DNA from 2 places in the Paenibacillus sp. PDC88 genome. Region 2 is predicted to be linked to the other one. Evidence: a T-box and tRNA genes for the amino acid it is inferred to sense, from the RefSeq annotation. Region 2 holds a T-box; the other holds one or more tRNA genes.
What was found. A T-box is a leader RNA that pairs with one kind of tRNA and senses whether it is charged. The one in region 2 lies ahead of metG (methionine--tRNA ligase), so its partner is inferred to be a tRNA-Met.

Region 1 (12,227 bases), 110 kb from region 2:
CTTTCTCCCGACCATAGCGGGTCACTACTTGTGGTGATTTCCCCTGCTAAGTTCTGCCCGCGCTTTCTGCCGCCGCCGAGAAAACTCTTGAAGAAACCTTCTTTAGCTTCAGGTGATCTCTGCGTAGACTGTTGCTGTCGCCCTGTATTGGCGGGCTTGTTCCTGCGAAACAGGCTTGTAAATCTATCGAGTAAACCCACTCGTTACACCTCCTCTTAGATCAAATCATCAATCTTGTGGAACACTTTGCGGTGCTCCTCCGCGAATAACTGAACGACTCCGTATCCTGGAAGACTTGCAGGGAATCCCTTCTGTTCTCCGTAGCCGCCGTGTACGAGGGATGCTCCCGTGTTCACGAACATTTGCTTCAAAGTAACTGGCTCGTCCTTTCCAGGTGCAGGCAAGAATACTTCTCTCTCGAACTTCAAGAGCTTGTGTGTATGCCCCATGAAGTACATATGAGCAACCGCTGTCTCGCGCATCTTCAACATAGCGTTGATTACAGACGCTTCCGTAGTACCGCCAGTGGCTCCGTGCCATGCGTATGCGGAATAGGTCTGTCCACTGCCTAGGTTGTAGTTCACGATTCCCGAGAACTTTCCGTATGCATCAGGTCTACCGATACGGTGGCAGAACTCTTGCATGATCTCGAAGGACGTGTCTCGGATAATACGTTCCTCGTGGTTACCTTCAATTACGATGTCGATCAGGTCTGCTACAGGCTTGAACGTCTCCACCGCCACCTCAAACTGTCTTTGAGTCGGGTACGTTTCTTCGTAAACAGATCGACCTACAGATGTTTTAGTCGCAACCTCCATGAGGTCTCCCATCAGAACGATACGAGTTCTATTGCGATTCTTTACTGCAAACTGCAAGGCTTTATCCAGGTACTTGGGGTTGTATTGTTTACTACCGAAGTGAATGTCTCCAATAGGCAGGACATACATCGACTGGTGTGAACCGCTATAGCCTGATAAGAACTGCTTCATCTCTTACTCCTCCCCACATTTGGTCTTTACATAGATTAGACCGAAACGGGTAGGCGGCAACGCGGATCGCGGCGGCGGGTGGGGCGGCGAGGATATAAGAAAAAGAGCCTACCGAAGATAGGCAGACTCTTTAAAAAAGGGTTCCGAGCACAGCGAGGATATTAGTACTGGTTATGCTCATAACGGTTGTTATTAACTTTATATTCTTTGTGCTCAAAATTTGGGATTTCATGTCCCAAAAAATAGGATTTCATGTCCCAAAAAACAGGATTTCATGTCCCAAAAAATAGGATTTTATCCCACTAAAGTCTCCTATGCTTTCCGTCTTGCTCCTTGGATCACAGGCATAGCAAAGTGCTCGATAGACTCTACTTCATCGGTTGAGCAAATCCACGAAGCACCTGCACGAGCATCAGAGAAGTCTTTCGTCTTGTCCTTGTCGTGGTCGATCTTGTTCCCGTTGATGAGCTTCATGTGGCGTAGCTCCTCGTTAGCATTCATGTGAGTCTCGTCGGGAATGATGTGGTCAAGAAGCTCGATCATACCTGTATAGATCAAACCCTTCAGGTTCGTGTAGATTTGCAACTGGAATGGGTTAGACCAGTTTTTATCCTCCGCTTCAACACCGTACTGCATGAGCCGCTGAACAACATCTGCCGAGTTAAACTTATCGAACAGTGCCTTCTTAACGTGAACCTGCTGACAGATCATCTCAAGGATTTCTGCTACATTCAGGAGGTCTACTGGAAGACGTTCCTTCTTAGAAGGCTTCCATTCGAGAATCAAGTCTTCTACAGGTTTGTTCACCCACTTCTCCACGATCTCCCCATTCTCGTTCACTTGGATAACTGTAGGCTCCGCATGGAATAACGAGATACAGTAGGAGTCCGTTTCGACACCACCGTCACCGCCCAGGTAGTAAGTAAAGGATGGATCAAGGTTCAGGTTGTGTACCTCAAGTCCGAGGAAATGTCGCTCCACACCGTTCTGAAGGGTGCGTGTAGAGATTTTAGTCTGCACCACTAGGTTAGAGCACTGCGACTGCTTACCGACTTGGATAACCTCGTCAATGCGCTCAGGGAACTGGAATAGACCTTCCTTGTACTTTGGTGGAATACACTCATACTTCATCATTGAGCCTTCAGGGTCACGGTCATAGTCCTTCTTAAAGGATGCCTGACTCTTAGATGTGTTTACCTCCCACGTCTTTCCAATCATCCCGTAAACCTCGGGGTCTCCTTGTAGAAACTCCTCGTACTTCTTGAACATGAAGTCATCCTGGGAACGAGGGAAGGAGATGAAGATCATGAAAGACTTGCTCTCGTAACGAGACAACGCAGAGGAACGGAATGTAGCATAAGCGTCTTCAGCCTTATCATACTCAAAGCCCGCAATCTCATCGAAGATGATTACAAGAGGGTTGTATCCCTCGAAGGAGTCAGCTTCGGAGTGAGCGGAGTGAGCCGTGATATTCTTGTAGAAGCGGATTTGGTTCTTAGTTAACTGGAACTCGTTCGGAGATTTAGGTTCCTGAGAAACCCTCTTGAACCAAGGGCAGTTGTTCAGACGAGCCTTCAACTTCTTGAAGTATACGTTGTTCGCTTGGTACGCATTGATCGCCACGTTAACCAAGTCAATGTTCTCGTCCTGACCGAACCCGAAGTAGTCCTGTGGGTCGTTCATACACGCCAGGAGATAGCCTACATAAGCCAGTATGCCGCTTGCTAGGAAGTCCTTGCCACTACCCTTCCCGAACATTACAACAAGCTCTGTGACCTGTCTGAGGTCTTCAGCGCACAACTTATCGTCGCCAGTCATCTTATACCACAAGATGTCGTTACATTTCTCCAACAGCTCAGTCTGTTTCCCTGGGTATGGTCTCTCGTTACAGAAATCCTTGGACGAGAAGAATGTCACGAGATCGACAGGCTCCTCTCGCCAAATCCCCGTCTTCTGTACGTTACCCTCGGCTAGGTTGATGAAGTCATCCATCAGACTTCCCAAGAGATCATCTGCCATATATGTCACCCTCCTTAACTTTCAATAGGTTCTTTCGTATAGAGAAGGTATAAGCAAGCCGATACCCCTCCTAAGCGAAGCCATCCTGTTAAAGGGATGGCTCCTGCTTTGCAAAGCAAGTTCTACAAAGAGGTTCATACATATCATCACGAGCCACGAAGGTCGTACCGTCTCCCTTGTAGTAGTTAAGGGAAGCGAATTCCCCGCACGAGCACCGCGTTCTCAGTTTGAAGCAGTTGTCGGCAATAGCCGCGATCATAGGCATTTGGAAGAACGGAACACCGTGTCTGTCCATATCCAATCCAGTAACGAATACACTAATGCCGATCTCCCTCAGATTTTGAAGGGTCGGGATGAGAGTCGGGTCATCGAAGAACAGGGATGCTTCTTCAATCCCTACCATAGTGAGTCCTGGCTTCACATGAAGAAGAATCTCGCTTGCCTTCTCTACCCGAGTAACAGGATAGATGAGACCATCATGCGTCTTGATGATATTAGGCTCGTCCCTGTCGTCGGAGTAGGGCTTGAAGCATACAGCACTCTCCCCTGCTTCCTTCAAGTTAGCAATCAGATTGGTTGACTTGCCAGTGAACATCGTTCCCCAAAAGACCGTAATCTCCCCGTGCTTAGTCATTCGCTTTCCCCCTCATCATGTCTGCGAACCACGTAGTCCCTTTTGCCATCTTCAGCTTCTCAGCGATAACAGGAATCTTCTCGGGACATTCTTCTTTCAATGTAGATAGCACAATGTCCATGAACTTCCTGATGTTGTTGTAATCGTTGATTTCCTTTTGAATCTCGGTCATCTGCTTCAGGAACTCACGCATTTCAGAGATAACAGCCTTGTACTGGTAAGGGTTAACGAACTTACCTTTCTCGTAGGCATCCTCCTCCATTGCTTCCAGGAGCATCTTCGTCTTGTTGTATAGTGAAGTCACCTCGTGGATAATGTCCAAGTGATTGTTGACTACCTGAACCAATCTACGCTTGTCCTCTTTTACAATCTGCTTGCTGATCTCAGGCAACTTCTCGAAGAAACGCATGACCACGTACTTGTCGAGGAGATCACCGTCAGGAACCTTACCACTCGCGTTCATCTCATCAGCGATTTGCTGATAGGACAGACCGCTCATACGGAGGTTCACCACGTCCTCCTCAAGTTTGTACTTGACGATCTTGCTCTGCTTCGAGGTAAGCGAGAGTTCTTCATTTCTTTCCTCTGCCACTAACCTCACCTCTTTCGTTTTCTTATCTTTAGGTTAGGCTGAACGCACCAAAACGCACCAAAGAAAAACCCCTCTACATGAGAGGGGTCGGTCTGTTTGGAAGCTCGTCTATGATTTTCGCAACCTGTTCGGCGCGTTCCTTAATCTCGAACTCATCAGCGGTGATGATGTGGATATGAGAGCAGTAGTTTCCGTGTTCGTAGATACGTTCGGGGGTAATGAGCACGACATCAGCAACAGCTTCCATCTTATGCTTACCCTTCTCGAACTTCTCGGGGTCGGTTAAGGAGTCGAACACTACAAGGTTAGGGTAAGCGGTCTCTACTGAGCTTGCCATACGGCTGTCGTTTACCCAGTAGACCACCCTTCCACCCTGCATCAGTGATCGGACATTAGTACCCGCCCGCGCCACCACGAAGTTTGGAAGTTCGGGGAACGGGTACTCTAGCTCATCAACCTGATAGAACTCCTCACTCGAATTGATGTAGACCACGTTGTACCCAAGTTCCGCTAATTCCTTCAGGAGCCGCTGTGGTCGTCGCCCGAAGCTTTCGCTGTGGAAGTCGATGGCGGGCAGGTAGACGATGGTCGTATTAACCTTCGGTGAGTAACGAGAGAAGTTGAACTCCTCCATATCGAACTCCAATACCTCAACTGGATCAACCTGCGGTTCAACCGCGTGGCTACCGAAAAGCCGTTTGAACAGTTTTCTCATCGACCTCTCCACCTCCCATCACTTTGTTTATCATCTTAACCGCATCCATCGCTCTACTGTCCCAGGAGTTAGCTTGAGCAACCGCTGTTCGTGCCGCGATCTTGGCGGGACTGTTCTCTTTAAGTGCCTTGTCAACCATCTTGCCGCAGTTAACCCTATCCATGAAGTAGGTAACGTCACTGTATTTGTTGACGATCTCCTCCATGCGGGTCGTTACAACTGGCTTGCCCGCTGACAAGTACTCGTAGTACTTGATCGGATCACAGCCGCGAATCATCTCAGTTAACTTGAACGGAACCATACAGACATCGAACTGAGCGATATATGCAGGAAGAACTTTGTAGTCCTTGTGCGGAAGACAAGTCACGTTCGGATGCACTACGTTCTTTTGATACAGGGCATTGTTCCCGATCAGTACGACACGATGACCTTTATTGGCAATGTCAGTAATCAACCAGTAATCCACCCAGGATGCCATCGCCCCGTGGAAGCCCACCACCTTCTGACCCTCGTTTACCGCAGGGAAGTCGGGAGGTTTCGGAAGGGAGACCTGCGCTTTCTTGAAGTGTTCGTAGTCAGCTCCGTTAGGGCACATGAAGATCGGCTTGCCATCGTCCTTATGAGCTTCGTACATAACTTTCGCCGTGGTAGCTACGAGATCGGCTCGGGCGAAGCATTTTGGGATGTAGTTCTTCCAAATAGCAAATTCGTCAGCGGAGTTGTCCAGGTAATCGAATACAGTGAAGTCGAATCTGCGTCCGTCACGGTAGTTGTACTGACCTGGGTTGGAGAACCATAGAACCTTCTTCCCTTTGACAAGGTGGTCGTAGCTCACACCCTTGCGTACAAGGAATAGGTCTTCGTTGATCTTTTCGATTGGACGGGACATCTTTTGATACGATTCTTCATTAATGAAGATCGCCCGCACACCTGGAATCTTTGAGAACGCAGTCATCAATTGCTGAGGACGTTGGAATAACAGATTCCAGTCCAAGGCAGGTGGGTAAACAATCGTCATTTCAATGCTATCGAACACCGCGCTCTCCTCCTTCCTTCTATTAAGTAGCCACTTTAGCAATCAACTCAGCCCCTTCCGCATAAGCGTGGATCGGGCGAAGCCGCGTATCTACGAATAATTTGTAACCTAGTCGGCGGGCTTGTTCGCAGAATGGCGCATCTTCCCCAATGGGATGCAGTCCGTATCTTACTCCTGCTTCTACAACCTCCCTCTTTATCAAGTACACCGCCCCTGTGAGATCAACAGGAATGACTCCCTCCTGGAACTCAGGGACATGCCGCCCACCGATCATGGCATTATGCGCTTTGATTTTCGGGTGGTTTTGGATAAGCATGGAGCAGACATCCAAGTCGTTGTCGATCAACTGCTGAAGGCTTCCTTCAGGAATGATAATATCCGTATCAATGGATAGTAGATAGTCGCAGTCGGACTGCAAAAACTCGTGAAGCAGGATGTTCCTAAGTAAAGCTAGATTGCCGTATGAGTATTGACCGCGAACATGACCGTACTTCTTCCCTAGATTATGAGTAGCATACGGGATGCCTTGGTCGATAAGGATTTGTTCAGTCTCGTCATCGCTGTCATTCAGGATGTACATGAACTCTTTGTCCACATCCTGAGACATCAGCGAATCCAGATGCCGCCCCAGTATCCACGCTCTGTTTCTTACAGGAGCACCTATAAATACTTTCGCCATTGCCATTTCCCCCTTTTCCTCTTTATCTAGTTTAGACCGATAGACATTAGCCTTTTGCCGCGCCCGCCAAAAAAACACCAATTCCATTTTATATAGGTAACACCGGCTTTTTTTGAAACGCCCTTAACTCTACAGGAATGACCTCGTATAGAGAAAGTGTGAGGGGGATGAAACGATGGACAGATTCAAGGCTCCCGATCACAGGGACGAGCCTTCTCCTATCGGAAAGACCTGCCCTTACTGCAAAGAGGACATCCTCGAAGGCGACGAGATTGACGAACTGCATGACGGTGAACGTGTTCACTCGGACTGCACGGATGAATATCTCCGCGATCAGCATGTCCTCACTCGACGCACCGCAGTGAGAGGGGAGTGATTCTGATAGGGACATTAATTGCACTACTCGCAACAATCGTGTTCGTAGCCATTTTGTTATGGTTCTTGGCGGCTGTCGTCTTCGTTAAGGTGGCGAAATTCGCTTTGAAACTCGCAAGACCGTTCATTGACAACTTAAAAAAGAACAAGGGGGAATAACGGTATGAAGAACAACCGTGGATTATTCATTGGAGGAGCAACAGTAGTAGGATTGGCGGTCATCGGTACCTTGATCTATCTGTTGCTGTGCTTGACGACTATCGCACCAGGGTATGTAGGTGTGGTTTATGACCGCTCGGGCGGCTTGGAGAAGGAGACACTTCCTCCTGGTTGGCACTTGGTAAGTCCTACGAAGAAGGTAACTGAGTATCCGATCAGTACGGAGACTGTCCACTACGAAGGTGACAAAGCGTTCAGCATTGCTACTAAGGACGGTAAGGTTGTCAAAGCCGAGCTGATGTACTCCTACCATATGGATGAGAAGCGTATCCCTGATGTGTTCGCTAAGTTCCGTGGGCGTACTGACAGTGAGATCGAATCGACTTATATGAAAGATCGCCTGTCAGCAATGATTCAAGAGATCACTTCCAACTACGGAGTGCTTGAGGTTTACGGTGACAAGCGTGGGGAGATCAACAACAAGGTGTTCGAGTCCTTCAGAAAAGACTTGGACGCTGTAGGTATTGAAATCGAGACTTTCAACTTCAGTAAGATCGAACCTGACGCTGAATCTCTGAAGGCTATCCAGTCTTTGGTTGACTCTCAGCTCAAGCTTGAACAACTGAGAATTGAGAAAGACCAGGCTCAAGTCACTGCCGAGAAGCAGTTGGTAGTAGCTAACGGTAACGCAAACGCTAAGATTGCGGAAGCACAAGGTGAAGCGAAAGCTAACGCCGCACTCCAACAGTCGATCACTCCTGAACTTCTGAAGAAGATGGAGATGGAAGCCCGCTTGAAGTGGGGTTGGGTAACTATTCAAGGTGCCCAGGCTGTTGTGACCGAGAACAAGTAATGGACGAGGGAGGAGAAATCCTCCCTTTTTCCTATTCTATTAAAGAAAGGAGTTGTTAACGATGTACGATTGCCCTGATTGTATGAGCTTCCTAGTGGTTTGTCCTTGCTGTCAGCACTCATTCTGCCCTGACTGCGGAGCTTCTGAGGATGAGATTGAGGAGAAGAAAGAACAGGAAGGTGATGAGGAATGCTAGGAACCTGGGACTTGATTAAGAACTGGTTCCAAATGGCGGCTAACGGTGAACGCCATGCTTCAGTTCGGTTCGGGGATGCTTCCAATACCATCCTTGCTCATGATACCGTGCTTACCATGGACTTCATCAAGTCGCATTACGGTTGGATCAGCGACCCGACTTACTGTGGCATTACCCTTCCTAACGCGAATGCAAGGGACATCATCGTTCACTGCTTGCGGAACGCTGACTACGTAGGTCACCTGACACAGACTGATCACTGGTACTTCAAGCCACTGTTCGATATGTGCTTGCGATACTACCGAGTGGAGCCGAAGGAGACCTTCTATGCGTTCGAGAACAATTACATTGCTCGGTTCAAGCCGTTCTATGACACCTTCAGGACTTTACCAATTTTGCTCTGTGGAGCCAAAGCTGTCCAGTACAAGGAAGTACTAGAACGCCGCTACGGTTTCACTGGAATCGTTGGTACCGTCGATTGTCCCAACTGGGAAGGGTTACAGAAGGCTACTAAGGACATGGAAGCCCTATATAAGACCAATCCATGGCGACTTGCCCTCGTTTGTGCAGGTGCTCCTGGCAAAGTACTGGCTGTGAAGGCGAAACTGCTCGGAACAGTGGGTGTAGACTTCGGATCGGGTGCAGATGTAGCCATTCAAGCTGATAAAGAGGGCTTAGATGCCTGGGATTACAAAGGATTCCCCGATTATTGGGCAGGAAGACCACGAAAATAGCCCATTTTGACCCCTTTTGGGGTCTTTTTTGTGTTCTATGTGCAAAAAATAGCCGTTTTTTGCACATAATTAAGCGTTTTTCGTCACTTTTTCATCGTTTTTGAGCTTTATTTTGCACTATTTTGACCCCCTTTTTAGCCCTAAATTATAAAAAGACCGCCCTATTTAGGACAGTCTTTGGGAACCTGGGTGCTCGTAAGCAGTCCAGGAGGGTCACTTAATTGGCAGGGGATGCAGGAATCGAACCTACGAATCGACATTCAAAGTGTCGTGTCTTGCCACTAAACGAATCCCCGATGGAGCGAAATGAGGGAGTCGAACCCTCACCGTCTGCTTGGAAGGCAGAAGTTCTACCATTAAACTAATATCGCATTGGCACAGGCTGATGGAATCGAACCACCGTTAACGGGTTTGGAAGCCGTAGTTCTGCCACTGAACTAAACCTGCATATTAAGATGGACTGAGATGGAATCGAACCACCGTCTGCGGGATTTCACTCCACCGCTAAGCCACTCAGCTACCAGTCCATATGGGGTGACGGACGGAATCGAACCGTGGACTCCTGATTCACAGTCAGGCATGTTACCACTACACTATCGTCACCATGGTTGGAACAGATGGATTTGAACCATCAACCTCCCGCTTATCAGACGGGTGCGCTAACCAGTTGCGCCATGTTCCATTAGGCTCCTCCGTCAGGACTTGCACCTGAAACCGTCTTTGCGCGAGACAGCTCTACTAACTTGAGCATTACGTGAGGAATATTGGCAGGGAAGCCAGGACTCGAACCTGGAACATCCGCATTAACAGTGCGGCGTTCTACCATTGAACTACAACCCTATAGGAAACCGTAGGTGGACTCGAACCACCGATAAAGCCACTCATTCTCGTCGTGAGCAGGAATCAAACCTGCGTAGCAGTACCCCGTAACGGTCATATGAATAGGAGATGTTGGATTTGAACCAACGACCCCGTGCGTCCAAGGCACGTACTCTAACCATCTGAGCTAATCCCCTGTATTGGCGGCTCTAAGGGGAATCGAACCCCTCCCTCTCCGCTGACAACGGAATGTCCTAACCGATAAACGATAGAGCCAAGGCATCACCCTGTCGGACTCGAACCGACTCTGGCGGCTAGTTTCCCCTTAGGTACTCGTAGCCACAGTGCATCCCACACTGAGGGCTAATAGTGCTCCCAACCCGAAGGTCAGGAGCGTATTTGTTACTTACCAGTCGCGGCTGTTTGAACAGTAACCTTGGAGTTACCTGCGGCAACGACAGCATTCGTAGCAATGGATTCAACACGGCTGTTAGCGGATTTTAGTTCTTCACGCAGTGTAGCGATCAGAGCTTCTTGGGATTCCACAGTTTCCTCAAGGGAAGTAATGCGGTTCTCAAGAACCCGTTTGTCAGCTTTATTCTCAGCATCCTGCAAGCGCAGTTCACCGTCGAACTCCTTCTTGGCTTCGGTTTTACCTTTGTTGAAGGCAACCGCTTCAGCTTTCGCCACAACCTCAGGAATCGCAGTAACCTTGGCTTGAAGTTCAGCAACCACGGACTCGGAATGATCGGCAGACTGCTCACGAGCTTCAACAGCTACTTCGCGGTCAGCGACTTCTTTAACACGATCTGCAAGTTCAGAATCCAGTGCGTCCTGACGATCACGCTTTTCCTTGTTGAACTGGTATGTATCTTCTTCCTTCTGACGAGCCAGTTCTTTCTTCCAAGCCGCCGCTTGTTCTGCTTTCTCCGCTTCAAACTCCTGACGAGCTTCCTCAATCACAAGTGCGTAAGCGTCCAGTACGTTCTGCTTCGTTTCAACCGTTGTTTTCTTCGCCACGTTTTCGTTCCCCCTGGTAAGTGTTTTAGTTGTTTTGGTTTGGGTAGCGGGATTCGAACCCGCGTCTACTGGTTATGAGCCAGTCAAGGAACCGCTCCTCTATACCCAGTCATTAATAGACAATCGCTTCGATACCATCACTCGTAGTGACAAGCTTCAGGCGACCCTTGAACTGCAACGAACCCTGCGTATGAGGATTGTCGGGAGTGTTCTTCGTCGTGAAAGGAACTTCAGAAGTGAGGTTCATCACGTAGTATGTCTCGCCTTTACACTTGATCGTCCATGGAGCAATGCCAGGATTACCGATGCTTTTCTTATTGAAATGAAAGACTACTCTCGTTGGTTTATCGCTGATAACTTCTTCGATCATAGCTCTCACCTCTCTAAGGATTGTTTTAAGCGGAAGGATGGATTCGAACCACCGATCTTTGGGTTTGCGACCCAACGCCTTAAACCTCTTGGCTACTTCCGCATGGTAGCGTGTACGGGAATCGAACCCGTGATCTCCGATAGAAAGTCGGATGTCTTAGCCGCTTGACCAACACGCCATGGTGGATGAGGTAGGAGTCGAACCTACACAGCAGTTAAGCCACGGGTTTACAGCCCGCTATTCTCGCCAGTGATTGGTGCCCATCCAAGTGGTTGTTCCTCTATGAAACATAGATTAGTGCAGTTAACTTAGGAAATAACACTCCAACACGAAAAACCTGAGAAAAACTTCCTCAAGTTGAGTTTCTTCTATATAAGGGAGCAAAAAATTAAGCTCTTACTTCCTCTATACGAAATGACTTACAAGATGTTAAACTGGAAGAATACAACAAAAGGGGGAACATACTTGATCTATGTCGTAGCCGTAATTGCATTCTTAATCCTGGGAGCGTTGACTCGTGGTGCTCCTGTCTTGGGACTCTTTCTTATATTAGGGGGATTCGTACTTGCCTTCTTCTTAGGAGTTACTACAGAGCAGATCGAGACATTTTCACCTGTGATCGGAGGAGCAGTCCTCGGGTTCCTATTGGGACTCATAAGCAGGTTCATAGATTAAAATTTCCCACCTCACCTATAGGTGGGATTTTACATTTCTTGGCGTTTACGAGAGTCCAAGCGTATGCTAATATATGGGAACTGCCACCATTAAACAAAAAAGGAAGGTATCATCATGAAGAAAATTGCACTGGTCATCACACTGGCATCAACCCTTGTTTTCGGTTCCACTGCCGCGAACGTACAGGCATCGTCATTTAATGACGTAAGCGAGACAAAACACTCTTGGGCTGTTAAAGCCATCGACTTTATGAGTGAGCAAGGAGTGATCAAGGGATACTCAGACGGAACGTTCAAACCCGACAATGGAGTGACTAAGGCAGAGTTCGTAAGTATGTTCTCCCGCCTTTTTGATAAGTACAC
Region 2 (12,227 bases):
CGGAACGTATCTTTGATGCTTTTCCACAAGCTAAAATTGAATATTTCACCTAGGTTTGCCTTCGACAAAAGCCACTGCCAATCATTCGCATAATGTGAAAAAACCATCAGTCAGCGACTGATGGGCTTACATAACGAAACTATTTTTTAGAATATCATCCATTCCGGTGTAATCCGTTGCAGCCATATCGTAATTTGTGTCATTCGGTCTGTAAAGAGCAATATGCCCATCAGAACCATAACACTACCCCCGACCTTCATTAGTACACCTGAATATTTACTGATAAATCTCGTCGTTCCAACAAAGAACGCCAGCAAGAAAAAGGGAAGTGCAAATCCTACAGTATAGCCTGTAATAAGCGTAACCCAGGTTCCCGGCTCGGTTGCTGCAATCGCGATGATTGCGGTAAGAATAGGTCCGATGCAAGGAGACCAGCCAGCAGAAAAGCCAATGCCAAAAATAAAAGAGCCAAGGTAGCCAGCCGGCTTCCATTTGACATCAAGCTTTCTTTCCTTCATCAATAGCTGCGGCTGAAAGAGCCCAATGAGAAATAAGCCCATGACCATAATAAGTATTGCTGACAGCATTCGAATGAGGTCCTTGTATTCGTGAAAAAATTCTCCAAAGATGCCTGCGCCAAGTCCGAGTGTGTAGAATACGACGGAAAAGCCCAGGATAAAAGCTAGAGTATGGCTTAACGTGCGCATACGGACCTCGCGCTTATTCTGCTCGTGCTTAAGCTGCTGCACGGATAAACCGGTTATGTAGGACAGATAGGACGGATACAGCGGCAGACTGCAGGGTGATAAGAAGGAAGCAACCCCTGCCAAGAAGGCTAATAATACGTTCACATCAGGCATGACTATAACGCCTCCCTAAGAACGAATGAAAGAATTCGGGTAAGATAAATATCTTAAGCCCGAATTCCTTTTTTACCAAGCATAATGACAATAAGCATCGCAATAAGCAAGAGAACAATCGTTGCTCCAGGAGCGAGATTCCATACCCCTGCAATGATAAGTCCTGCAATAACGGCAATTTCCGAAATAATGACAGATAATATAATGGAAGATCTGAAGCTTCTCGCAATCAAGAGACTGACGGCAACCGGTATGGTCAGCAGTGCCGAGACAAGCAGCGCTCCGACGATCTTAATAGCTGTACTGATTACCAGTGCTGTCATCACGGTAAGCAGCATGTTCAACAATTTTGTAGGAAGTCCGGTAACGGCAGCGGCATCCTCCTCAAAGCTTAGAAGGAAGAACTCCTTATGAAAAATAGACACTACAGCAATAACAATAACCGTTACGATTCCAACAACCGTCAAATCCGTCATATCCAATGTATATATACTACCAAACAAATAACTCATTACGTCCCCATTATAGCCTTTACCAAGCGTAAAGAATAAAGAAGCCAGCGCTACTCCCCCGGACATAATAATGGCGATCGATAATTCAGCATAACTCTTGTAGGCTTTACGCAGCTTCTCTATGGCAAATGAGGCTAAGACCGCAAAGACAAGTCCAACCGCAATCGGATATACCCCCAGCAAAAAGCCAAGGGCCACCCCCGCAATGGTTACATGCGACAAGGTGTCCCCGATCATCGATAATCTGCGAAGCACAAGAAACAAACCAATCAGCGGGGCTGTGATACCGATCAGTATCCCGCCAGCCAGCGCCCGCTGAAAAAATTCACTCGTTAATATTTCCAATTTCCACGACTCCTTCGGCCCTTATAACAATGTATGCTGTAAATCAGTCTGAGCACAGTTCTCCAGATCATGTGAATGGCGAACATAGAACTTGATCTTGCCGTTCTGCTGATCCGGCTCACTTCCGAGATAACCTTCAATCATATCGATATCATGCGATACCATTAAGAAGGTCATATGATGATGCTGATGCATATGCGTAATAAGCTCGAAGAAGCTTGCCTGCGTCTCCGCATCAATACCTACCGTAGGTTCATCAAGAATGAGCAAATCTGGACGGTTAATGAGCGCCCGGGCCAAAAAAGTACGCTGCTGTTGACCGCCAGACAATTGGCCAATTCTCTTATCAGCCAAATCCTGAATCCGCATGACTTCAAGCGCATCATCGCATTGCTGCTTATGCTTCTGACTCAATCTGCGGAATATATTTTTGTTGTTGTACAGCCCAGACTGTACGACTTCTCTTACTGTAGCCGGAAACAGTGGATTAAAGGCATTTTTTTGCGGTACATATCCAATTCGTTCCCAGTCCTTAAATTTGGCGATCGGTGTACCAAACATCCGAATATCACCGGATCCTTGGGGCAGCAGTCCAACAAGCATCCGCATCAGCGTCGTTTTTCCCGCTCCATTCGAACCAATCACTCCTACGAAATCTCGTTCTTTCACGGTAAGATTCAGATCCTTAATTACCTGTTGTTCACCGTAAGAAAAACATAGATTGTTAAGCTCAAGGACTGGATCATGGCATAGTGCTGTAGCTGGTTGCATCAACGTTCCATCCTTTATTTCAAGTTCAATCTATTATTATCCTAGCATTATCTTCACTTATTTTAAAGCGGTGATTAAATTTTGTAAATTTTTCTCCATTTGAGTAAAATAAGTTTCTCCGTTCTGCAGCTGCTCTTCAGTCAATCCTTCAACCGGATTGAGTACCATCGTTTGTACACCCGCTTCTGAAGCAAGTGTCTTGGCCAGCTTATCCGATACCAGCTCTTCAAAGAAAATATATTTAATTCCTTCTTCTTCAACGAGATTAGCTAGCTTCACAATGTCCTGTCCCGTTGGCTCTGCATCAGGAGATAACCCCATGATCGAGTGCTGAGTCAGTCCGTAATCACGGGTAAGATAACCGAACGCTTGGTGAGATACTACAATCTCTTTATTGGGTACTTTTGCGAGCTCCTCTGTAAATTTGGCATCCAGATCCTCTAGCTGCTGTTTAAGTCCCTCGTAACGTTCCTCATAACCTGCTTGGTGCTCAGGATCTGCTTCAACAAGGCTGTCCTTAATATTTTCTGCCATGATCAGAGCTGATTTGGGGCTTATCCAAGTATGAGGATCGGTGGAACCATGATTATGACCATCATCTGAAGCTGGAGCTTCTTCTTCATGAGCGTGCTCCTCTTCATGCGATTCTTCCCCTTCATGTGCATGCTCTTCTTCATGAGCGTGCTCCTCGCCTTCATGGGCATGCTCATCAGCAGCTTCCTCTGCTGCATGATCATGGGTATGACCTTCTGAATCTATCAGCTCGATCCCTTCGCTTACTTCTACAGATTTCACATTAGAATCGCTGTCGAGTCCCTTCAAGAAGTTGGGTACCCATCCTTCAAGTCCTGCACCATTGTACAGAAACAGTCCTGCATTGGATGTATTGACGATATCCTGACTGCGTGGAGTCCAGCTATGAGGATCTACTCCTGCTGGCTGCAAATTGATTACATTCGCATCTTCCCCGCCTATCGTCTTAGCAAATTCATATATTGGATAAAAACTCGTAACGACGTTGAACTTATCTTCCTCAATCTGCCCTTGAGAGCTGCCGTTTGAATCATTGCCACAAGCGGCTGTAAATAACATGATAGCGCTAAGTAATACTCCCCCGGCCATATTCCGCACTTTTTTTCCAGTCAAACTATATTTCATAATGACCTCCGCATCTATTTAATCGTAATCGTAATGATTACTAGCAAATAGTAGTATAGCATCCCTCCCAAGATTGTCAATACTATTTACTGAAAAAAAGAGCGTTCCCTAAAAGGAACGCTCTTCATTGTATAAGCTTAAAATCCTCTTTTTAAGATTATGTGCAGGATGCACCCATTTCATAACTCATTAAAAAGGGGGTTACTTCACGATTGCCCCGTTCGGCATATTTTCAGGCACCGTAGCCAGAGTCAATTGATCTCCATGAGAGGCAGCGAGAATCATCCCTTGAGACAATTCGCCGCGCAGCTTCACCGGCTTCAGATTCGTCACACAAATGACTTTCTTGCCTACCATTTCTTCCGGCGTATAGAACTTCGCAATACCCGATACTACTTGACGCTGCTCATAACCGAGATCAAGCTGCAGCTTCAGCAGCTTATCTGCCTTTTTCACCGGCTCGCACGCGGTAACCTGAGCAACACGCAGCTCTACTTTGGCAAAGTCCTCAATTCCGATCTCCGGCAGTCCTTCCGTTGCTTCTGCTGCGGCTTCTACCGCTTTGGCTGGCTCTGCTTTGGTTCCGCCTGACATAGCACCCGCAATATAGGCAACCTCCTGCTCTACATCAAGTCTCGGGAAGATCGGCTCACCCTTGCGAAGCTCATTTCCTGCTGGAACCAATCCTGCCTGCTTGGTGCTGTCCCAGCTTGTAAGCTCTCCCTCCTGAATGTTAAGCTGCTCCCAAATTTTGCGCGGAGCCTGAGTTAAGAACGGCTGCAGCAAGATGGATGCTACACGCAAGCTCTCTACCAGATGGGCCATAACGGAAGCAAGCTCCTCGCGTTTTGCCTCATCCTTAGCAAGCACCCATGGCTGAGTTTCATCAATATATTTGTTGCACCGGCTGATGAATTGACCAATTAGTGTCAGTGCTACAGAGAATTCCAGATTCTCCATCGCCTCTTCCACTTTCTCCACAGTACTCAGCGCAAGCTCTTCAATCGTGCTGTCAAATTCAGTTACTCTGGATTGGTATGCAGGCGTTTTGCCGTCAAAATACTTGTGCACCATCGCCACAGTACGGTTAAGCAGATTGCCAAGATCATTCGCAAGATCCGAGTTGACACGCTCCACGAAGCTCTCCGGAGTGAATATACCATCCGATCCGAACGGCACCTCACGCAGCAAGTAGTAACGCAGGGAATCCAGTCCGTAGCGGTCAATCAATGTCACGGGATCAACGACATTCCCTTTGGATTTGGACATTTTGCCATCCTTCATCAGCAGCCATCCGTGGGCAAATACCTTCTTCGGCAGCGGAAGATCCAGCGCCATCAGCATAATCGGCCAATATATCGTGTGGAAGCGGACGATTTCTTTACTCATCAGATGAACATCTGCCGGCCAGAATTTATCGTACAAGGAAGCATCCTCACTGCCATATCCCAGAGCGGTAATGTAGTTCAGCAGTGCATCAATCCATACGTAGACCACATGCTTAGGATCACTGGATACTTTAACTCCCCATTCATAGCTTGTACGAGATACCGCCAGATCCTCAAGACCCGGCTTGATGAAATTGTTAATCATTTCGTTCTTGCGGGATTTAGGCTGGATGAAATCCGGATTTTCCTCATAATATTGAAGCAGCCGGTCTGCATATTTGCTCATTTTGAAGAAATAGCTTTCCTCTTTGACGAGCTCGACGGGATGACCGCTGTCCGGACTTTTTCCGCCAATAATTTTGCCATTCGCATCTTTCTCGGTATCCACCAGCTGTGTTTCCGTGTAATAGGTTTCATCAGGTATGCTGTACCAGCCTTCGTATTCCCCTTTATAAATGTCGCCCTGCTGCACCAGTCGCTCAAACACGTCCTGAACGACGGATGTATGCCGCGGCTCTGTCGTCCGAATGAAATCATCGTTTGTGATATCAAGCTTTTTCCACAAATCCTGAATTCCTGCGACAATATGGTCAACAAATTCCTGCGGTGTTTTGCCTGCTGCCTTCGCTTTTTGCTCGATTTTTTGACCATGCTCATCTGTACCTGTCAGGTAACGTACCTCATAGCCTCTTAGGCGCTTATATCTTGAGATCGCATCTCCCGCTACTGTAGTGTAAGCATGACCGATGTGCAGCTTGTCGCTTGGATAGTAAATCGGTGTTGTAATGTAGAATGTTTTTTTGTCTGTCACTTTTGTATGCCTCCTAATGATTAATATGTAATCAAGGGATTGCGGTACCATGTAAAAACAACACAAAAAGACCCTCATCCCATATGGGACGAGAGTCTGTTACACTCACGTGGTACCACCCAAATTCCCTGATCACTTCACACTCAAGTAAGAAATCAGGCTCATACCAGTCAAGCTCATTGCTTAACTGTGCCCGCTAACGCTGGCATGCGCCGCTCCCTTACCTTCCATCTACTAGGACGGATATGGCTCGAAAGCAGTTCCTCCAGGACCATTTTCCGAACTCTGCTTCAGACCGGCTTGCAGCTCCCCCGGCTCTCTGTACTAAAGCATGCATGATCGTACTTATCCCTTCATAGGAAAAATATGCGTACATCTATAATATTAAGCTTATTCAGAAAAATCATACAAAACGGCAGCATCAATGTCAAGGTTCCGCAGCCTATGAAGGCGTATTTCCTTCACTGCCCTTCTTGGGAGGGACGAGGTCCACTCCCCCCGGATGTAGAGGATGACACTTCGCTATCCGTTTCGCCGCAAGCAAAGATCCCTTCACTGCACCGTGCACCTCGATGGCTTCAAGTGCATAAGCAGAACAGGTCGGATAAAAACGACAGCTGGGCGGCTTCAGCGGTGAGATGAATTTGCGATAGAATTGAACCGGAGCCTTCGCAATGAATCTAGCAGGCTTCATTATTAATGACCTTTGGAAGCAGACTTCTTCGTATTCTTATAGCCTTTGCCTTCAGTCTGACATTCCCTGCAATATCCAAAAATTTCAAACTTGTGTTCAACAACTTGAAATTGATCCGGTGTATCTGTAAGATTCATCGGGCAAAACTCGATCGGCAGTGTCTTCTGACAGTTCAGGCATATCAAATGATGATGGTGATGACCGCTGCTGCATGACGCTTTGAATTTAACCCCGTCTTCAAAAATAACCTGCTCCAGTACGCCGAGCTCCTGCATGACTCTCAAGTTGCGATAGACTGTATCAAAGCTTAATCCGCTGTATGATTTGCCCATATATTCATAAACGTCTTTTGGTGACAAATAACCTTCTGATTCGGCAAAAAGCCTTGCCAGCGTCTTGCGCTGATCCGTAATTCGAAGTCCTTGACCGGACATAGCTTCAATAATTTGATCCGTGGACAGCATGACTCTTAACCCTCCTGTCATACCTATTTGTGTCATACCCTTATAATGCCTGAAATCAAGAGTCACGTCAACGAACACGTATAGTACGTTGATTCGTATTCGACACAAACGTAACAAAAAAAGAACTCTGATATAGAGCTCTTTTTTTGATATGAATGAATTCTTACTCCTCTACTTGCGGCAATGCCGTAAACAACAGATTGATTGGAAGACTGCTTGCCGGCGCAGCAGTGAACCAGATTTCGACCTTTTGCTCATAGCTGCCTGTTCGGTATAATACAACCTGCTCATTCGGAGCACTTACTCCTCCACTCTTCGCCAGGGGTATGAGCATTCCATTCACCATCGCATAGCCCGAATAGGTTCCTCCGCGAGGATTAAAGGAGATCAGTGTATTAGGAGCTACGGAGTCCAGTGTGATCTTGTACAGGACACCGAAGTTACCCGAGTTGGAGGCTGTTACCCCTACCATCGGATCCACGCCGGCCACGTTCGGGTCATCCTTGTTATCCCCAATCACAAGCCGCTGTGACTTCTCGCCAATCGTCTCGCTGTATTTGATGATGCGAGTTGGATTATCATAAGTTCCGCGGTTATGAACACCATCCCGATCAAGAACCGGCAGCTTCTTCACTGCAGACAGCGGATCCAGCTTCTCATCAATCATAATGACTTTGTAGTCAATTGGATAATTGCTGTAAACATCAGAATACAGTGAAATAATTTGACTCTGGCCAAGACTCGACATGCTCAGATCGGTAAGGATCAGCTTGCTCTCTCCCGGCTTCAGCTGAGTAGTCGACCACTTTGAACCATCCTGCATCGTTTCAAAATATCTTTGTACCGCTTTTTTGCCTGCAGCCTGTGCAATATTGGTCGGACCTGCGAAGCCTAGATTCTCTGTACGAAGTGTAGCTGTAGCCGAGTTGTTGTTCGTTGCGACCACGTACATCTTCACTTTTTTGCCGGTGTTATTGAGATGGTGAAGCAAAAATCTCGTGTTGCCGACGGCACGATCCTGATATAGAATCCCTTCACGGGTTACCGTTTCAGGACTATTGCTTCGTATCAGTGTGCCTGGTTGATCCGTGTACGTATAACTCACTTTATCCCAGGTCGGGACAATCGAACCGTCAAAGGCAAATTCCTCCCCAACCGGTGTAAAGAGACGATTAAACTCATTGAGCGTGTACAACGTTTCGTTTGTGATAATAATCGTTTTTTCGTAAGTCCGGCTTGCCCCTTTATTATCAGTAACCGTTAATCGAATCGTCTTGGGTCCAGGTGTGAAAAACGCTGCTGCATTATTGTCCCACTGTGTATCTACTATATACTCGTCATCTGTACTCTCGTCCTTGTACGTAATCAGCTCGCCCATCTTGTATTCTTCTTTATCTGTTGTAAACATCGGAATCGGCGGCTGATTCGGCCGTTCTACATTAATGGTAACGGTATAGGCATCACTCCATGTACCGCTTGAATCCTGAACATAATAGCTGACCGTATAGTTCCCTTCTGATTCAAATACATCCTGTCTGCCTTCCCAGCGTTCATTAATGATCGCAAGACCTTTCGGAGAATAAGGAGCTGTTACATAAGTTACCTGATCTCCTGCGTACACCTTGCTCGGCTGAATGCTGAATTTAGCAACCGGCTTACTCGACAGGTTCAGAATAATCCGTTTATTGATGTTATCCACACTGTAGGTTATGCCAAGTGCTTGGGTAATGGATGTCAGCGGTACCATAAATGTATTGTTCGTCTGATAGGAAGCGCCCTTCATGCTCTTCGAAACGCCGTTAACCGTATAGCTGCTGCTGTTCGTTTTGAAGCGAAGTTCGTTGCTGCCCTGGATGATCAGCGTTTCCTTGGTGCTGTAATTGTATGATACCTTGTATCCGACTCGATCAACCAATGCGCGAATCGGCACATAGGAAACACCGCTCTTCACAACCATCGGCTGTGGAGCGTAGTAAGTAACACCGTCCTGAATCATCTTGCTGCTATTATAAAATAAGATCAGCTGGCTCGCGCTGACAGCTGTATTCGCTGCTGTATTTGCCTTGACCGAGCTTGTCTCCTGAGCAGTTTGCTGTGAAACCGGCTGCTGCTCTACAGCATCCGACTCTATAGAATCCTCTTCGGGAAGTGAAGCCTGGTCTTTCTCAGAGGATTCATCACTTTGAGAATCATCTGGAAGCTCTGCTTCATCAGATATGTCCTGAGCTCCGCTTACGGATCCTTCTGCGGCTTCTGTGTCCTGCTTCACTTCGTTATTGGTGTGTGAAGTACTCTCGTCATTCTTAACATCTTGGGACAGGGTTTCTTGCACACTTGCTGCTTGTTGATCAAGTGCTTGTCCCTGCTGAACTTCTGCTGTGTCTGATTGTGCACTCACTGGAAAAGCCATCAGTACCTGTGAAACGGCAAAGACGGTGAGAATAGATAATTTCTTGAAATTCATTCCTCGACTCCTTCTAATCACTTAGTTGTATCACGATGCATGTCTCATTATTAGACGCAGTTATACTGAAAAAGTTGCTCTACACATTCTAAAAAATGACAAAAAGCAACATCCCCTAAGTCGGAAACGCTGCTCTTATGTCGCCATTTACTTATGATTTGGAAGAGTTCAGTTTGTCTTGGCTGCCATCTCACGAAATTCAGAAGGCTTCATTCCATAATACTTATGAAATACTTTTGAGAAATATCTCCGTTCCCGATACCCCACGGCAGCTCCAATCGAAGCGATGCTCCGATCTGTTCCGGTGAGCATGGCTTTCGCAGACTCCATCCTTTCTCTCGTTACATATTCAACAAAAGTGACACCAAAATGGCTCTTGAATAGCTGGCAGAAGTAGCTTGAACAGATCCCAAGCTGGTCTGCCATCTCTTCAATACCCAGATCTTTATCCAGCCTTGCCGCGATATAATCCCTTGCGGTAGCCACCAGCTCTCCTGCCGTGCGCCTCGGCAGCTCGCTTGCACAAGCTTCTGCCAAGGTAAGTGACAGCTCAAAATATTCCCGGAGTGTAAGCGTTTGTAACATCACATTCCAGATCCGTTCTTCTGCTTCTGTCTTCAGCAGCTTCATTTCGTGCATATCACGGAGCATGAGAACAACAATGTAATGGAAATACTTGATGGCCTTGCCGTTGTTACTCCCTTTGTCGGTGCACATCAAGCTGTAAATTTGCTTCAGCACCGATGTAACCTCATTTTTATTTTTTTGCCTCACCGCCAGGGTCAACCGATCCGACCATACACGAGACATCCATTCAAGCTCTTCGCCTGACTCCTGCTCATCAATATTTGCAATCCTTGTGCCTGAATGCTCAGACATCATCAGCGCCCGCTGGGCATCTCTATATTCTTCGGCCAGCATGTAATCAAAGACCTTCTTGCCGGAAGCATACAATTCTGCAGCCATGCCAGATGCATCTGTAAACCTACGTTCCAGCTCTTCGAGTAAGTCAGGATCAGGGACACGGGAAGCAGAATCAGATAAGGAGGAATCATGTTCAATAACAATACACCATTCTCCATCCCGCGTCTGGATTACTTCTCCTGCTGGCGTTGAAGCCGCCAAATGATCGTCGATTACTGCACCAACCAACTCATGCCAATGCTTACGCTCTTCTTCTGACCATAACAAGGAATTGAGGAAATAATCCTGTGCAACGAGCAAGATGAGTGTATAACGACTTCCACCTGCGGTTGACTTCACATCTTCACATGGATTGGGACTATGGGATTCACCAAGCAATACTTCCTGCAGCCATTTTCGACGAATCCACTTGCTCATATACAGCTCTCGCACCGTGCCCTGCTGCTCCTGCTGCTTCTTATTGCGGATACGGCCTGCAAGTGCGCCAATGGTTGACTCCAGCTCAAAATAATCGATCGGCTTGCATATGTATTCACGAACGCCTTGCTGCAATGCAAGTCTCGCATATTCAAACTCCTGGTAGCCGGTAAGCAGCAGAATCTCTGCTTTCCCGCCTCTTATCCGATACTGTTCAATGAATGTTAGTCCGTCCATGACAGGCATTCGAATATCACATAATATGAGATCAGGCTGAACATGGGTACTCAGCTCTAACGCTTCATTTCCGGTACGGGCAGCTCCAGCCACCTTGATTCCGAGCGATTCCCAATCAATAAACTCCTTCAAGTTATCAAGTATAGGCTGTTCATCATCAATTAGCAGCGCACTCAATTCCAAGACGAATCCCCCCAATCGTTTTTGGGCAGCACACACCGGATTGTCGTTCCTGCCCCACTCGCAGAACAGATAAATATACCGTAATGTTCTCCATATTGAATGCGAATTCGGTCGGCTACACTCCGCACTCCAAGACCACGACGTTCAGACATGGCCGGTGATATCGGTTCATCCTCCATTTCCGTCGTCTTCGCCATGTATTCGAACCGTTCAAGGACGGTGTTAGCCATCCCGATTCCATTATCCTGCACTTCAAGCACAACTCTTCCCATATCTTCCCATGCTGTTACCCGGATGAATCCAACGTAATCAATTCCTTCAAACCCATGCTGAATGCTATTCTCGACAAGGGGCTGCAGGGTAAGCTTAAGAATAGGAAAGGATTCGAGCTTCTCAGGAATGTCAATCTCATATTCAAACAGCTCAGCAAACCTGTATTGTTGAATCGCCAAGTAGTTCTCGAGATGCTTCACTTCCTCCTTGATCGGAATTTCTTCCACATCTTGAATGCTGATACGTAAAATACTGGCCAGCCTGTTTACCATCTCACTGACCTTCCTTCTTTCCCCGCGAAGTGCAAGTCCATTAATGGACTCTAGTGTATTGAACAAGAAGTGCGGCTTGATCTGGGCCTGCAGCACCCGGAGCTCGGCTCTTGTCTTCTGCATCTGCTCGGCCTTGACTCTGCGGAACAAGCTGCTGATTTTGTCCATAAGATCATTGATGCCTTGTGCCAGCAGCTGGAGCTCGTCGTAGCCTTTGCCCTCAATCCTTGCACTCAAATCCCCATCTTCAACTCTGCGCATAAAGCGTACAAGGACTGCAATCGTTCCGGTAATCCGATTCATAAAAAAGACATTGAACATAAGGGCGGCAAACAGACAGCATATAATAATAATCACATACCAGCTGACCAGCTGATTCGTTTCTTTGGCCAAGGAGTTCCATTCAGTTACAGAGACAAGCTGCCATGGATATCCCTTCATCTGGTATTGAGAC

Region 1: it encodes a tRNA-Met, which carries the amino acid that the T-box ahead of metG (methionine--tRNA ligase) is inferred to sense. The anticodon was not compared.

Annotation. Positions count from the first base shown of each region.
Region 1 covers NZ_FNNT01000002.1:118,867-131,093, reverse strand. Annotated here, with positions in the region: gene BLW49_RS07160 (hypothetical protein) at 1-200, opposite strand, end outside; gene BLW49_RS07155 (metallophosphoesterase family protein) at 216-989, opposite strand; gene BLW49_RS07150 (hypothetical protein) at 1,302-3,008, opposite strand; gene BLW49_RS07145 (thymidine kinase) at 3,097-3,642, opposite strand; gene BLW49_RS07140 (hypothetical protein) at 3,635-4,234, opposite strand; gene BLW49_RS07135 (hypothetical protein) at 4,308-4,949, opposite strand; gene BLW49_RS07130 (glycosyltransferase) at 4,918-5,985, opposite strand; gene BLW49_RS07125 (glycosyltransferase family 2 protein) at 6,008-6,664, opposite strand; gene BLW49_RS28495 (hypothetical protein) at 6,753-7,004, opposite strand; gene BLW49_RS28725 (hypothetical protein) at 7,037-7,198, shown strand; gene BLW49_RS07115 (prohibitin family protein) at 7,203-8,051, shown strand; gene BLW49_RS07110 (GT-D fold domain-containing protein) at 8,241-8,981, shown strand; tRNA gene BLW49_RS07105 (tRNA-Gln) at 9,204-9,277, opposite strand; tRNA gene BLW49_RS07100 (tRNA-Gly) at 9,279-9,352, opposite strand; tRNA gene BLW49_RS07095 (tRNA-Trp) at 9,355-9,428, opposite strand; tRNA gene BLW49_RS07090 (tRNA-Phe) at 9,438-9,508, opposite strand; tRNA gene BLW49_RS07085 (tRNA-His) at 9,512-9,584, opposite strand; tRNA gene BLW49_RS07080 (tRNA-Ile) at 9,587-9,663, opposite strand; tRNA gene BLW49_RS07075 (tRNA-Asn) at 9,747-9,821, opposite strand; tRNA gene BLW49_RS07070 (tRNA-Pro) at 9,924-9,997, opposite strand; tRNA gene BLW49_RS07065 (tRNA-Asp) at 10,002-10,076, opposite strand; gene BLW49_RS07060 (hypothetical protein) at 10,203-10,820, opposite strand; tRNA gene BLW49_RS07055 (tRNA-Met) at 10,856-10,929, opposite strand; gene BLW49_RS07050 (hypothetical protein) at 10,933-11,190, opposite strand; tRNA gene BLW49_RS07045 (tRNA-Cys) at 11,219-11,292, opposite strand; tRNA gene BLW49_RS07040 (tRNA-Glu) at 11,294-11,368, opposite strand; tRNA gene BLW49_RS07035 (tRNA-Tyr) at 11,370-11,456, opposite strand; gene BLW49_RS07030 (hypothetical protein) at 11,656-11,865, shown strand; gene BLW49_RS07025 (S-layer homology domain-containing protein) at 11,980-12,227, shown strand, end outside.
Region 2 covers NZ_FNNT01000002.1:11,610-23,836, reverse strand. Annotated here, with positions in the region: gene splB (spore photoproduct lyase) at 1-53, shown strand, start outside; gene BLW49_RS06410 (cytochrome c biogenesis CcdA family protein) at 147-860, opposite strand; gene BLW49_RS06405 (metal ABC transporter permease) at 914-1,717, opposite strand; gene BLW49_RS06400 (metal ABC transporter ATP-binding protein) at 1,739-2,488, opposite strand; gene BLW49_RS06395 (metal ABC transporter substrate-binding protein) at 2,546-3,646, opposite strand; gene metG (methionine--tRNA ligase) at 3,848-5,845, opposite strand; T-box leader at 5,927-6,211, opposite strand; gene yidD (membrane protein insertion efficiency factor YidD) at 6,288-6,539, opposite strand; gene BLW49_RS06380 (Fur family transcriptional regulator) at 6,542-7,003, opposite strand; gene BLW49_RS06375 (copper amine oxidase N-terminal domain-containing protein) at 7,167-9,467, opposite strand; gene BLW49_RS06370 (response regulator transcription factor) at 9,636-11,228, opposite strand; gene BLW49_RS06365 (cache domain-containing sensor histidine kinase) at 11,219-12,227, opposite strand, start outside.